DNA from 3 places in the Microbispora sp. CA-135349 genome. Region 2 is predicted to be linked to each of the others. Evidence: riboswitches for the same ligand, from Rfam matches in the RefSeq annotation. Region 2 holds a riboswitch; each other region holds the start of a gene.
What was found. Region 2 has a riboswitch for cyclic di-AMP ahead of ACQPZZ_RS03815 (C40 family peptidase). Riboswitches for the same ligand answer to the same signal wherever they lie in the genome.

Region 1 (3,263 bases), 1.1 Mb from region 2:
TACGTCGCGGCCTGCCCGTCGCGGCAGCTGCTCGACGCGCTCAGCGACAAGTGGGTGAGCCTGGCGCTCACCGCGCTCGCCGACGGCCCGCGGCGCTTCAGCGAACTGGCGAGGACGATCGCGGGCGTCAGCCAGAAGATGCTCACGCAGACGCTGCGGACGATGGAACGCGACGGCCTCGTCTCCCGCACGGTCACTCCCGCGGTGCCGGTCCGGGTCGACTACCGGCTCACGCCCCTGGGTGAAAGTCTCATGCCGCTGCTGAAAGCGATCAAGAACTGGGCCGAGGTCCACATGGAGGATGTCGAGGCGGCCCGGGAGACGTACGACCGGCGGGCCGACTCCGCACCTTGACGACCTTCGTGGCAGGCGTTTACCGTCCCTGAAGGGTGGGCCGACGAATCATCGTCGTGGGGGAGGGCGGACGATGGGTGTTCCCGAGGTCGTCTACCGAGGTGGCAATCCCGCCTCGGACCTTGACCGTGCCGGTCTCACCGAAGAGGACCTGCTTCTCCTCGCGGAGCTGGCCAAGGGTGTGACAGCCGATCGCGTGGGCCGCAGTCTCGATGTCAGCGGCCGCACCGTGCGGCGCCGGCTGCGGGGCATCTGCGACCGGATCGGCGTCGCGACCGCGATCGAGGCCGTCGCCTGGGCGGCACGCCGCCGTCTCATCTGACCGCGTTCCGCCCCACGCCCTCGCTTCGGGACGACTCCGTCGGCGACCCGGTTCCACCCCACGCCCTCGGTTCGGGACGACTCAGTCGGCGACCCGCACCGCTCCCGCGAACGGCCGCCCGGCGATCCTCGCGATGTGGATGACGTCTCCCGTGCGCGGCGCGTGGATCATGTAGCCGCCGCCGATGTAGATGCCCACGTGGTGCAGGTCGGAGTAGAAGAACACCAGGTCGCCGGGGCGAAGCTGGTCACGGGAGATGTGCGTGCCCGCCGTCCACTGGTCGCCGGTGTAGTGCGGCAGGCTGACGCCGACGGCCTGGTAGGCCGCCATGACCAGACCCGAGCAGTCGAAGGAGCCGGGCCCCTCGGCGCCCCACACGTACGGCTTGAGCTGCTGCCTGAGCGCCCAGCGCGCCGCCTGGGCCGCCTTGCCGTCGCCCACGATGGGGAACGACATCCTGCTGCGCGTCTCGCTGCCGACCGTCCGGGAGACCTGCCGGTAGAGGCTGCTCTCGGTCTTCTTGATCAACTTAGTGATCTTGTCACGCCGGGAGTCGAGGCCGGTGAGCAGTTTCTTGACCTCGGCCTGCCGGGCGGAGGCGCTCTGCCTGGCCCGCGCGGCGGCGTCCATGGCCTTGGTGACCTCCGCGACCTCCTGGCTTCCCTGCAGCTCCAGGGCGTACGTCGTGGTGGCCTGGTCCAGGTAGTCCCTGGGGTCGCCGTCGCCGCCGATGAGCGCGAGGGCGCCGCCGAGCCCGTTGGTCATGTAGGAGTGCTGTGCGAGAGCGCTCGCCTTCTGCCGGCGGACCTCCAGCTCGGCCTCGCTCTTGGCGAGGTTCTTCTTGGCGAGCTCGGCGGACCGCTCGGCCGCCTTCAGGCGCACGCGCTCGCCGTTGTACTGCTCGGTGAGGCTCTCGATCTCGGTGTAGAGGCTCTCGACCTGCTCCGTGAGCTCCTTGAGGCTCGGCTTCGGGTCGGCGGTGGCGCGGACCACCGGGGCGCCGAACGTGATCGCGGTGAGCGCGACGCCGACGAACGCCAACCGGCGGATTGCACCCGGACCGGCCGTGCCGGATCCGGACTGTCGGCCGCGGGCGTGCCTGCCCGCCGACCGTCCTCCACGCATGCGCAACCGAGCTCCTCTCCCACATGCGCCCCGGGGCGGGCCCGCGTCATCGGGACGGGACCGCTCGGCGGGGCGCTACTGAGCGCCTACCGGGTTAGCTGACGGGTTCGGGCCGGAGTAGCCCTACCTTGACGGATTCACCCCTTGACGATCTGAGATCGAACCGATCCTGATCCTGCAGTTGGGTCCCCGGCTCCCCTCCGCACGCGGTGCTTCGAAGACTCGGCGCCCGGCCGCCGTGAGCGTGCACGATGACCGGCATCGTCGCAGGACGATAGTGCACGGCGAGTTCTTGCTCAACCAGAACTCCGAAACCCGTCTACGTTTGACAACCGATTGATCACAACCGGGTCACGAGTTCGGCACTGGTACGTCCGTGTTCACCTGGGTTTGAGCGCATCTGAGTCTTTGTATTGGCTGCTGGGGCTCGCGGGAAAAATGGGACGAACCGGAACTGCTGCCGCCGAGCGGGCGGGTCGTCCGTCCGTATCCTGGCGGCTACGTACAGTCAGGCCCCATGTCGAGTGTGGCATTTGGGTATGACCGTTATCCGTGATGCCGCTGGACGCCGACGGTGAGGATCGCCCGTGGTCCGGCTAGGCTGGCCGCTCATGGAGCAGGTCGCCGCGCAGACGCCCACCGGAGAGGGCGCCACCGCCGTGACGGTGCGCCGGGCCAGGACGCCCGACGTCCGGGCCATCCGGCGCCTTGTCGACGCGTACTCGGGAGTCGGTCCCCGTCTGCTCAAGAAGAGCACGGTGACGCTGTACGAGGACGTCCAGGAGTTCTGGGTGGCCGAGATCGGCGGTCAGGTCGTCGGCTGCGGCGCGCTGCACGTGCTGTGGGAGGACCTGGCCGAGATCAGGACCGTGGCGGTGGATCCCGCGGCGCGCCGCGGGGGAATCGGCCATCAAATCGTCGCGGCGCTCATCGAGACCGCCAGGGACCTCGGTGTGCGGAGGGTCTTCTGCCTCACCTTCGCGGTCGAGTTCTTCGCCCGGCACGGTTTCAGGCCCATTCAGGGCACCCCGGTCTCCCCCGAGGTGTACGCGGAACTGCTCGCGTCGTACGACGAGGGCGTCGCCGAGTTCCTCGACTTGGAGCACGTCAAGCCGAACACGCTGGGGAACACCCGAATGCTGCTGCACCTCGATCGCCATTGATGAACGCCGGTTTGTGATCTTTGACGCCGATTGTCGGCCCCTGCAAAGGTGACTGTTGATACACCTGTCGCTACTTTTAGCAATATCAGCGTGTGCTACAGACGTGCGGCGCATGCGTCTTCGAAACGAGGTGACACGGTGAGCACCGGACAGCCGCCGTACCCCCAGGACGAGTCGGACGGAACGCCACCGCCGTCATCGAGCCCCGGGTACGGCACGGACAGACCCGCCCAGGACTACGACCCCGACGTCACGGTCGTCAGCTATCGCCAGCCCGGGCAGACGGGCCCGCAGCAGCA
Region 2 (3,263 bases):
CGTGCCCACCGGCTCCCGGAACCGGCCGGTGCTCGGCGACGTGACCGCCACGCGGCTGGCCGAGCTGGGCGGACGGATCGCCGCCGTGCTCGGTGGACCGCAGGACATCGAGTGGGCGATCGCCGACGGCCGCATCTGGGTTCTGCAGGCACGGCCGGTCACCGCCGCACCGCCACCACCGGCATCGCCCGCCGGCGCCTCGGACATGCCGGCCGTCACACTCACCGGGACGCCGGGCAGCCGCGGCACCGTGACCGGCACCGTGAGAATCGTCCGTGGGCGCGGTGACTTCGCGCGCGTGCGCCCGGGCGACATCCTCGTCTGCCCCCTCACCGACCCCGCGTGGACGCCGCTCCTGCGCATCGCCGCCGGCGTCGTCACCGAAACCGGAGGCGTGCTCTCCCACGCCGCGATCGTCGCTCGGGAACGCGCCATCCCCGCCGTCCTCGGCATCCCGAACGCGACGAGCAGGCTTCGCGACGGCACCGTCGTCACCATCGACGGCACCACCGGCACCGCCACGGCGGAGCCCGGAATCATCGCGGGCACTGAGGCGAACGCGGGCTCGACGTAGCCGGCCACGCTGCCGCTCCCGCTGAACGTGGGTTCCGATGAGGAGGAAAAACCGGTACGGACTTCACCAGATGGAGTGCGAGGCTGAGCGCGTGAACCGTACGCGCGCTGTGGTCCTGGTCGAGGGAATCAGTGACAAGTCGGCCGTCGAGACGTTGGCCGAGCGCCGCGGCCGGGACCTCGCGGCCGAAGGCATCTCCGTCGTGGCGATGGGCGGTGCCACGAACATCGGGACATATGCCGGCAGGTTCGGCCCCGCCGGTCGCGACCTCCGGCTGGCCGGTCTGTACGACGCCGGTGAAGAGGGCGCCTTCCGGAGGGGCCTCGAGCGCGCCGGCCTGGGATCAGACCTCGACAGGAGCGATCTGGAGACGCTCGGGTTCTTCGTGTGCGTGGCCGACCTGGAAGACGAGCTGATCCGCGCCCTCGGCACCGCCACGGTGGAACGCGTCCTCGATGCCGAGGGCGAGCTCCGCTCATTCCGCACACTCCAGAAGCAACCCGGATGGCGCGGGCGGAGCACTCACGACCAGCTGCGCCGGTTCATGGGATCAGGCGGCGGACGCAAGATCCGCTACTCGGGCCGACTCGTCGCGGCACTGGAGCCCGACCGCGTGCCACGGCCGTTGGACGGACTGCTGGCCCACCTGCGGCAGGGGTGAGCAGAGGCGGAGCTGCCCTGACGGTGCCCCGGCAGGGCAGCTCCGCCGGACGCCACTACGACGTCCCGGGTCAGACGCCGGGGCGTACGGCGGTCAGGAAGCCGTTCCTCCAGTAGCCGTTGAGCCTGTCGACGCTGACCACCGCGCCGCTGTGCGGCGCGCTGATCACCTTCTTGTGTCCCACGTACATGCCCACGTGGCCGCCGCCGCTGGTGAAGATGAGGTCGCCGGGCTTGATATGCGCCAGGGAGACCTTCCTCTTGGCGGCGTTGAGCATCGACCACGTCGTACGCGGGAGTTTGACGCCGGCCTTGCGCCAGGCGAACTGGACGAGCCCGGAGCAGTCGAACGCGTGCGGGCCTGTGGCGCCCCACACATAGGGGTCACCGAGGTGCTTTCTCACCACCTTGATGGCCCGCTCGGCCTTCTTCTGCTGGAGGGCGGCCTTGGTGAGCTTCTTGTCCGCGGCGTCCTCCGCCGCGGGAGCCGCGCTGGTGTTCGGGGTGACCCCCGTGACGGCGGGCTCGGGTGCGATGACCCCGGGGGCCGGGGGCGGAGCCGCCATCGTCTCCGAAGCGGCGGCCGCGGGCGGTGCGCCGAAGCCCGCTACGGAGGCGGTGAGCGCGGCGCTACCGACTGTGACGATGGCAATGCGGAGCAGAGTGGTGGGGTTGGTGGACAGGGGATCTCTCCCTACGGTCTTCCGCTTGCGCCTACCGGGTTAGCTGACGGATTCGGGCAGGGAAGTCGCCCTACGGCGCATGCGCGCCGATTCACCCCAGACCTTCGGCGAAGGTCGACTGGTTCCCCGGCTCCGGGCCTCCTTGCTGCTCGGATTCGGCATCACCGGCGCCCAGGGGGGCGGAGAGGACATGGCGGCGGTGACTGTGGATGGTCTCTTCCGAACACGGCCGGGCCGGGTTCGCCGCGGCGGCGCCACGGGGGCGCCGCCGTAGGGCAAGGAAACTACCAAGTAGCCCCATATCGCTGCAAAGGGGGCAAAAAGGCGTTAAAGGATCAAAAGGAAAAATCGCAGGTCAGTGCACAGGTGAGGGTGTTTTTTGTGACGCTCATCACACCGTGAGAGGGTGACCTCCACGGCGTTCGGGCATGCGCCGGGCCGAGAGCCGGCCGTGCCCGTGCTGAGAGCCGGCCATGCCCGCGGACGAGCCGGTCAGCGCGTGCGCCAGAACGCGCCGTTGGCCGAGGGGTCGTCGGGGTCGCCCTGCGGCACGGTGAATCCCGCGCCCCACACCGTCGCCGTCCCGGGCCTGCGCGCGATCGAGAACAGGACGGCGTCGGTGCCGGCCTTATGGGGGAGCGGGGCGCCGCGCCACCCGGAACCCGTGACGTGCCACAAGCTGGGGTTCCAGCTGCCCTGCACGACCCACACGCCGCCCTGACCGTCGGGCTCCACCTCCGTGTACGGCTGCGCGTTGGCGGCGCCGATCGAGGTGTCCCATGACCTGCCGTTCCAGTGCATGACCAGGGTGCGGCCGTAGGTCACGTCGTCGCCCTCGTCGTCGGCGCCCTCCCAGGTGACGCCGCCGACGGCCCATACGTTCGCCGGGCTCACGACGGCGATGTCGTTGAGGACCGCAGCCGCGTCGGGAGCGGGCAGCTTGATCGCGGGCGTGGGCGCCAGTGCCCAGGACCTTCCGTTCCACCGCATGATCGCGGGACGGTCGCCCGTGGTTCCCGCCGCCCAGACGTCACCGGCGGTGAAGGCGTCGACGGCGGCGGCGCGGGCCGGCAGCCGGACGCTCTTCCAGGAGGACCCGTTCCAGTGCCTGGCCGAGGCCGAGGACTCGGCGACCGCCCAGACGTCCTTCGCGCCCGCCGCGTCGGCGTCCGTCGCCGAGAAGCCGCCGAGCGAGAGGGTGGTCCACGCGCGGCCGTTCCACCGGGCGGCCTTCCCCGGGCCGAAGACCCATACATCCCTGTTCGAGGTCGCCGTCACGGCCTTCAGCTCGTACGGCGGGCTGCCGGGGATCACCGTCCACGAGCCGCCGTCGAACCGCTGGACCA
Region 3 (3,263 bases), 2.2 Mb from region 2:
CGCGGCCAACGAGAAGTGGAAGAAGGCGAGGGAGAAGTACCTCGCGATCAACGGCGACTACAAGAAGCAGAACGTCCGGGTGGAGGCGCTCCGCTCCGGGCTGGTCACGATGGCCGTCAACAGCTACCAGGTCGGCGACATGGGGTCGTTGGGCGGCGTCTTCTCCGGCGGCGACCCCGACGCGATGCTCAGCGGCCTCGCGACGCTCAACCACATCTCCGCCGAGCGTGCCGGGCGGCTCAAGGAGTACGAGAGCGCCATCAAGGACCTCAAGGACCGCCGCGACCGGAGCAAGGCGCTCTACAAGGAGGCCACCGACGTCAGGGGCGAGCTCGCCGGCGAGAAGGAGAAGGTCGACAAGCTCGTCAGGGAGCAGATGAAGCTCCTGCGCTCACTCGGGACGTTCAACCCCGGCAACCCCAACAGCCCCGGCGTCGTCTACACCGGGCCCGCGTCCGGCAACGCGCTCGCGGCTCTCCAGTTCGCCTACAAGCAGGTCGGCAAGCCGTACCGCTACGGGGGCACCGGACCGGACGGATGGGACTGCTCAGGGCTCGTGCAGGGCGCCTGGGCGGCGGCCGGGGTGACCCTGCCCCGGACCAGCTACGAGCAGTGGGCCTGGGGGGCGAGCCGCCGGGTCTCGCTGGACGAGCTCCAGCCGGGAGACCTGCTCTGGCACGCCGGGTACGGGCATGTCGGCATCTACGCCGGTGACGGCAAGGTCGTCCACGCCCCGCAGACCGGCGATGTTGTGAAGATTGTCACACTTGCCGAGTATCACGCGATCGGCGCCGTCCGCCCCTGACGTCCGCGACTTCTGTGCTTTTTGTGGCTGCTGTGACCGGATTCGCCGCTCGTTGCCAGGATTGTGAGCAGAGTCACATTTAGCCCTTTCGCCCTGCGGGTACGCTGCCGTTTCTTCTTGGTGACCTTCGTTATCTGATCTTTACGCGGCGGGAGGGCTTTGCCGAACGCGGCGGGTCCTCGGTAGCTTCTGGGCCGCGGCGAGCACGCCTCGCCGTCGCGAGCCCGGTCCGGCCGGCCGGTCGCGCAGTCATCCACCGTCATCGGCGCCCTTCACCACTCTCCCCTTCGCGGGATCCCCCCGGCGCCGGTGGCATGCCGAGTCCGTGCAGTCAGGAGGCACGGAGCCGGGGAACCATCGACCTTCACCGAAGGTCCGGGGTGAATCGGCGCGTCGCGCGCCGTAGGGCGACTTCCCCGCCCGAACCCGTCAGCTAACCCGGTAGGCGTGAGCGGAAGACCCGAGGAGAGATCCTGTCTACCACCCCCGCTAGTCTGTCCCGTCTTGCCCGAATTGCCCTTGGGGGTGCCGCTTTGACGGCATCCGTAGGGGTCGCCGGTGCGCAGCCGGCGGCGGCCGACACGGTGACGGTCACGGTCGTCAAGACGGACACAGCGGCGAAGACCGCCGCGAAGACGACCACGAAGACGGACACGAAGGCGAGCACCGGCACCACCGCTCGCAAGGCCGCCGTGAAGAAGCAGCAGACCAGGCAACGCGCCGCCAAGCGGAAGATCGGCAGGGGCGTGCTCCAGCAGGTCAAGGCCGAGCGCGCGGTCAAGGCCGCCAAGAAGCAGATCGGCGACCCCTACCGCTACGGCGCCACGGGACCGGGCGCGTTCGACTGCTCGGGCCTGGTCCAGTACGCCTGGCGCCAGGCGGGCGTACGGCTGCCGCGCACGACGTGGTCCATCCGCAGCGCGGTCAGGAAGAAGGTGTCCTGGGGTCACTTCGAGCCCGGTGACCTGATCTTCACGAGCGGCGGCGGCCACGTCGGCATGTACGTCGGGCACGGCAAGATGATCCACGCTCCGCACACCGGCACGCGGGTCCGGATCGACAAGCTGGACGCCTACCGGAGGAGCACCTTCGTCGGTGCCGTCCGTCCGGGCGTCTGACGGGCACCGGTCACCAGCCCCCTCGACCGGCGCCGTCCCTACGGCCCCGCCCACCTCGCCGAGGTGGGCGGGGCCGTGACATGTGCTGGTTAGCATGCACGGCGTGACTCCTCCATCCCCTGAAGGGGACGGTCTCCTGCCTTGTCCGGCTGAGATGTCCCCCTGCCGGATGGACCCGGCAGTCCCCTCGCCAGAGCGGACGGCTCCGCGGGCGGCGCCCGGCGAGGCCTCCGCGGTGCCCGGGAGCGTGGCGGCGCCTGCGCGGGCCGATCGGCGCCACCCCGCAGACCCGCCCCACAGGTTCCGTCTCCGCCGCACGGCGGCCGTCGCCGTCGCGCTGGCCGTGCTGCTGGCCGGGCCTGCCGCCGCGGCCCCGCCCGACCCGCTGCGTCCCCTGCTGACGCGTGCCCGCGCCGCCGTGCGGGAGCATCCGGACATGTGGACCGGCGCCTCCGTCGTCCGCGGCGAGCGCGTCGTCGTCGTCGGATCGCCCGGGTCGCTGATCGCCGGGATCGCCGCGGTGGCCGGCGAGGCGGACCGTACGGTGTCGAGGGTCTGGGGGAACCACGGCCGGGGGCACGAGGGCGCGGTTGTCCTCGTGCCGCGCACCGAGGAGCAGGCGGCCGTGCTGGCCGCGCCGGCGAAGGTGGACGATCTGGCGGCCGTCGCCACGGCCGGCCGGGTGATCGTGCAGCCGGCCGCGTTCGCCCGCCTGACCGCGACCGGCCGTCTGGTGGTCGTGACCCACGAGCTGACGCACGTCGCGACCGCCGGCCCCCGCGCCGTGCCGATGTGGCTCATGGAGGGCTTCGCCGACTATGTCGGCTATCTGGACAGCGGCCTGCCGGTCCGGACGATCGCCGCCGAGCTGGCCGCCGACGTGGCCGCGGGGAAGGCGGCGCTGCACAATCTGCCGGGGTCCGCCGACTTCGCCGCCAGGCCCGCCCAGGCGTATGAGGAGGCGTGGCTGGCCTGCCGCTACATCGCCGTCCGGTTCGGCGAGCGGAGCCTGGTCGCGCTCTACCGCGCCGCGTCGCGCGAGGAGATCGGCGCGGCCCTGCGCGAAGTGCTCGGGCTGACCGCCGAAGGCCTGACCCGCGAATGGCGGTCCTACACGCGCGAGCAGCTCGCCCCGTCCTGATCACCACAGGGCGTTTTCACAGGGCGACGGCGAGGCCGCGGCTGCGACAATGCGTTCTCGGGCGGCGCGCGGGCGGACCGCCCGGCCACGCCGGCAGCGGGGGTGAGGATGACGAAGCGGACGCTGATCATCACGAACGACTTCCCGCCCAGACCGGGCGGCATCCAGGCGTTCGTGCACGGCCTCGCCTCGCGCAGGC

Region 1: it holds a riboswitch for cyclic di-AMP, as region 2 does, so the genes downstream of both, ACQPZZ_RS38430 (NlpC/P60 family protein) here and ACQPZZ_RS03815 (C40 family peptidase) in region 2, are expected to answer to the same signal.
Region 3: it holds a riboswitch for cyclic di-AMP, as region 2 does, so the genes downstream of both, ACQPZZ_RS14135 (C40 family peptidase) here and ACQPZZ_RS03815 (C40 family peptidase) in region 2, are expected to answer to the same signal.

The regions. Positions count from the first base shown of each region.
Region 1 is NZ_CP192001.1:8,340,349-8,343,611, reverse strand. It holds gene ACQPZZ_RS38440 (winged helix-turn-helix transcriptional regulator) at 1-354, shown strand, start outside; gene ACQPZZ_RS38435 (LuxR C-terminal-related transcriptional regulator) at 428-676, shown strand; gene ACQPZZ_RS38430 (NlpC/P60 family protein) at 758-1,717, opposite strand; cyclic di-AMP (ydaO/yuaA leader) riboswitch at 1,870-2,023, opposite strand; gene ACQPZZ_RS38425 (amino-acid N-acetyltransferase) at 2,413-2,964, shown strand; gene ACQPZZ_RS38420 (RDD family protein) at 3,103-3,263, shown strand, end outside.
Region 2 is NZ_CP192001.1:776,504-779,766, forward strand. It holds gene ACQPZZ_RS03805 (PEP/pyruvate-binding domain-containing protein) at 1-574, shown strand, start outside; gene ACQPZZ_RS03810 (TOPRIM nucleotidyl transferase/hydrolase domain-containing protein) at 666-1,235, shown strand; gene ACQPZZ_RS03815 (C40 family peptidase) at 1,306-1,800, opposite strand; cyclic di-AMP (ydaO/yuaA leader) riboswitch at 1,931-2,088, opposite strand; gene ACQPZZ_RS03820 (hypothetical protein) at 2,410-3,263, opposite strand, start outside.
Region 3 is NZ_CP192001.1:3,002,543-3,005,805, forward strand. It holds gene ACQPZZ_RS14130 (C40 family peptidase) at 1-805, shown strand, start outside; cyclic di-AMP (ydaO/yuaA leader) riboswitch at 1,111-1,264, shown strand; gene ACQPZZ_RS14135 (C40 family peptidase) at 1,339-1,923, shown strand; gene ACQPZZ_RS14140 (hypothetical protein) at 2,171-3,064, shown strand; gene ACQPZZ_RS14145 (glycosyltransferase family 4 protein) at 3,173-3,263, shown strand, end outside.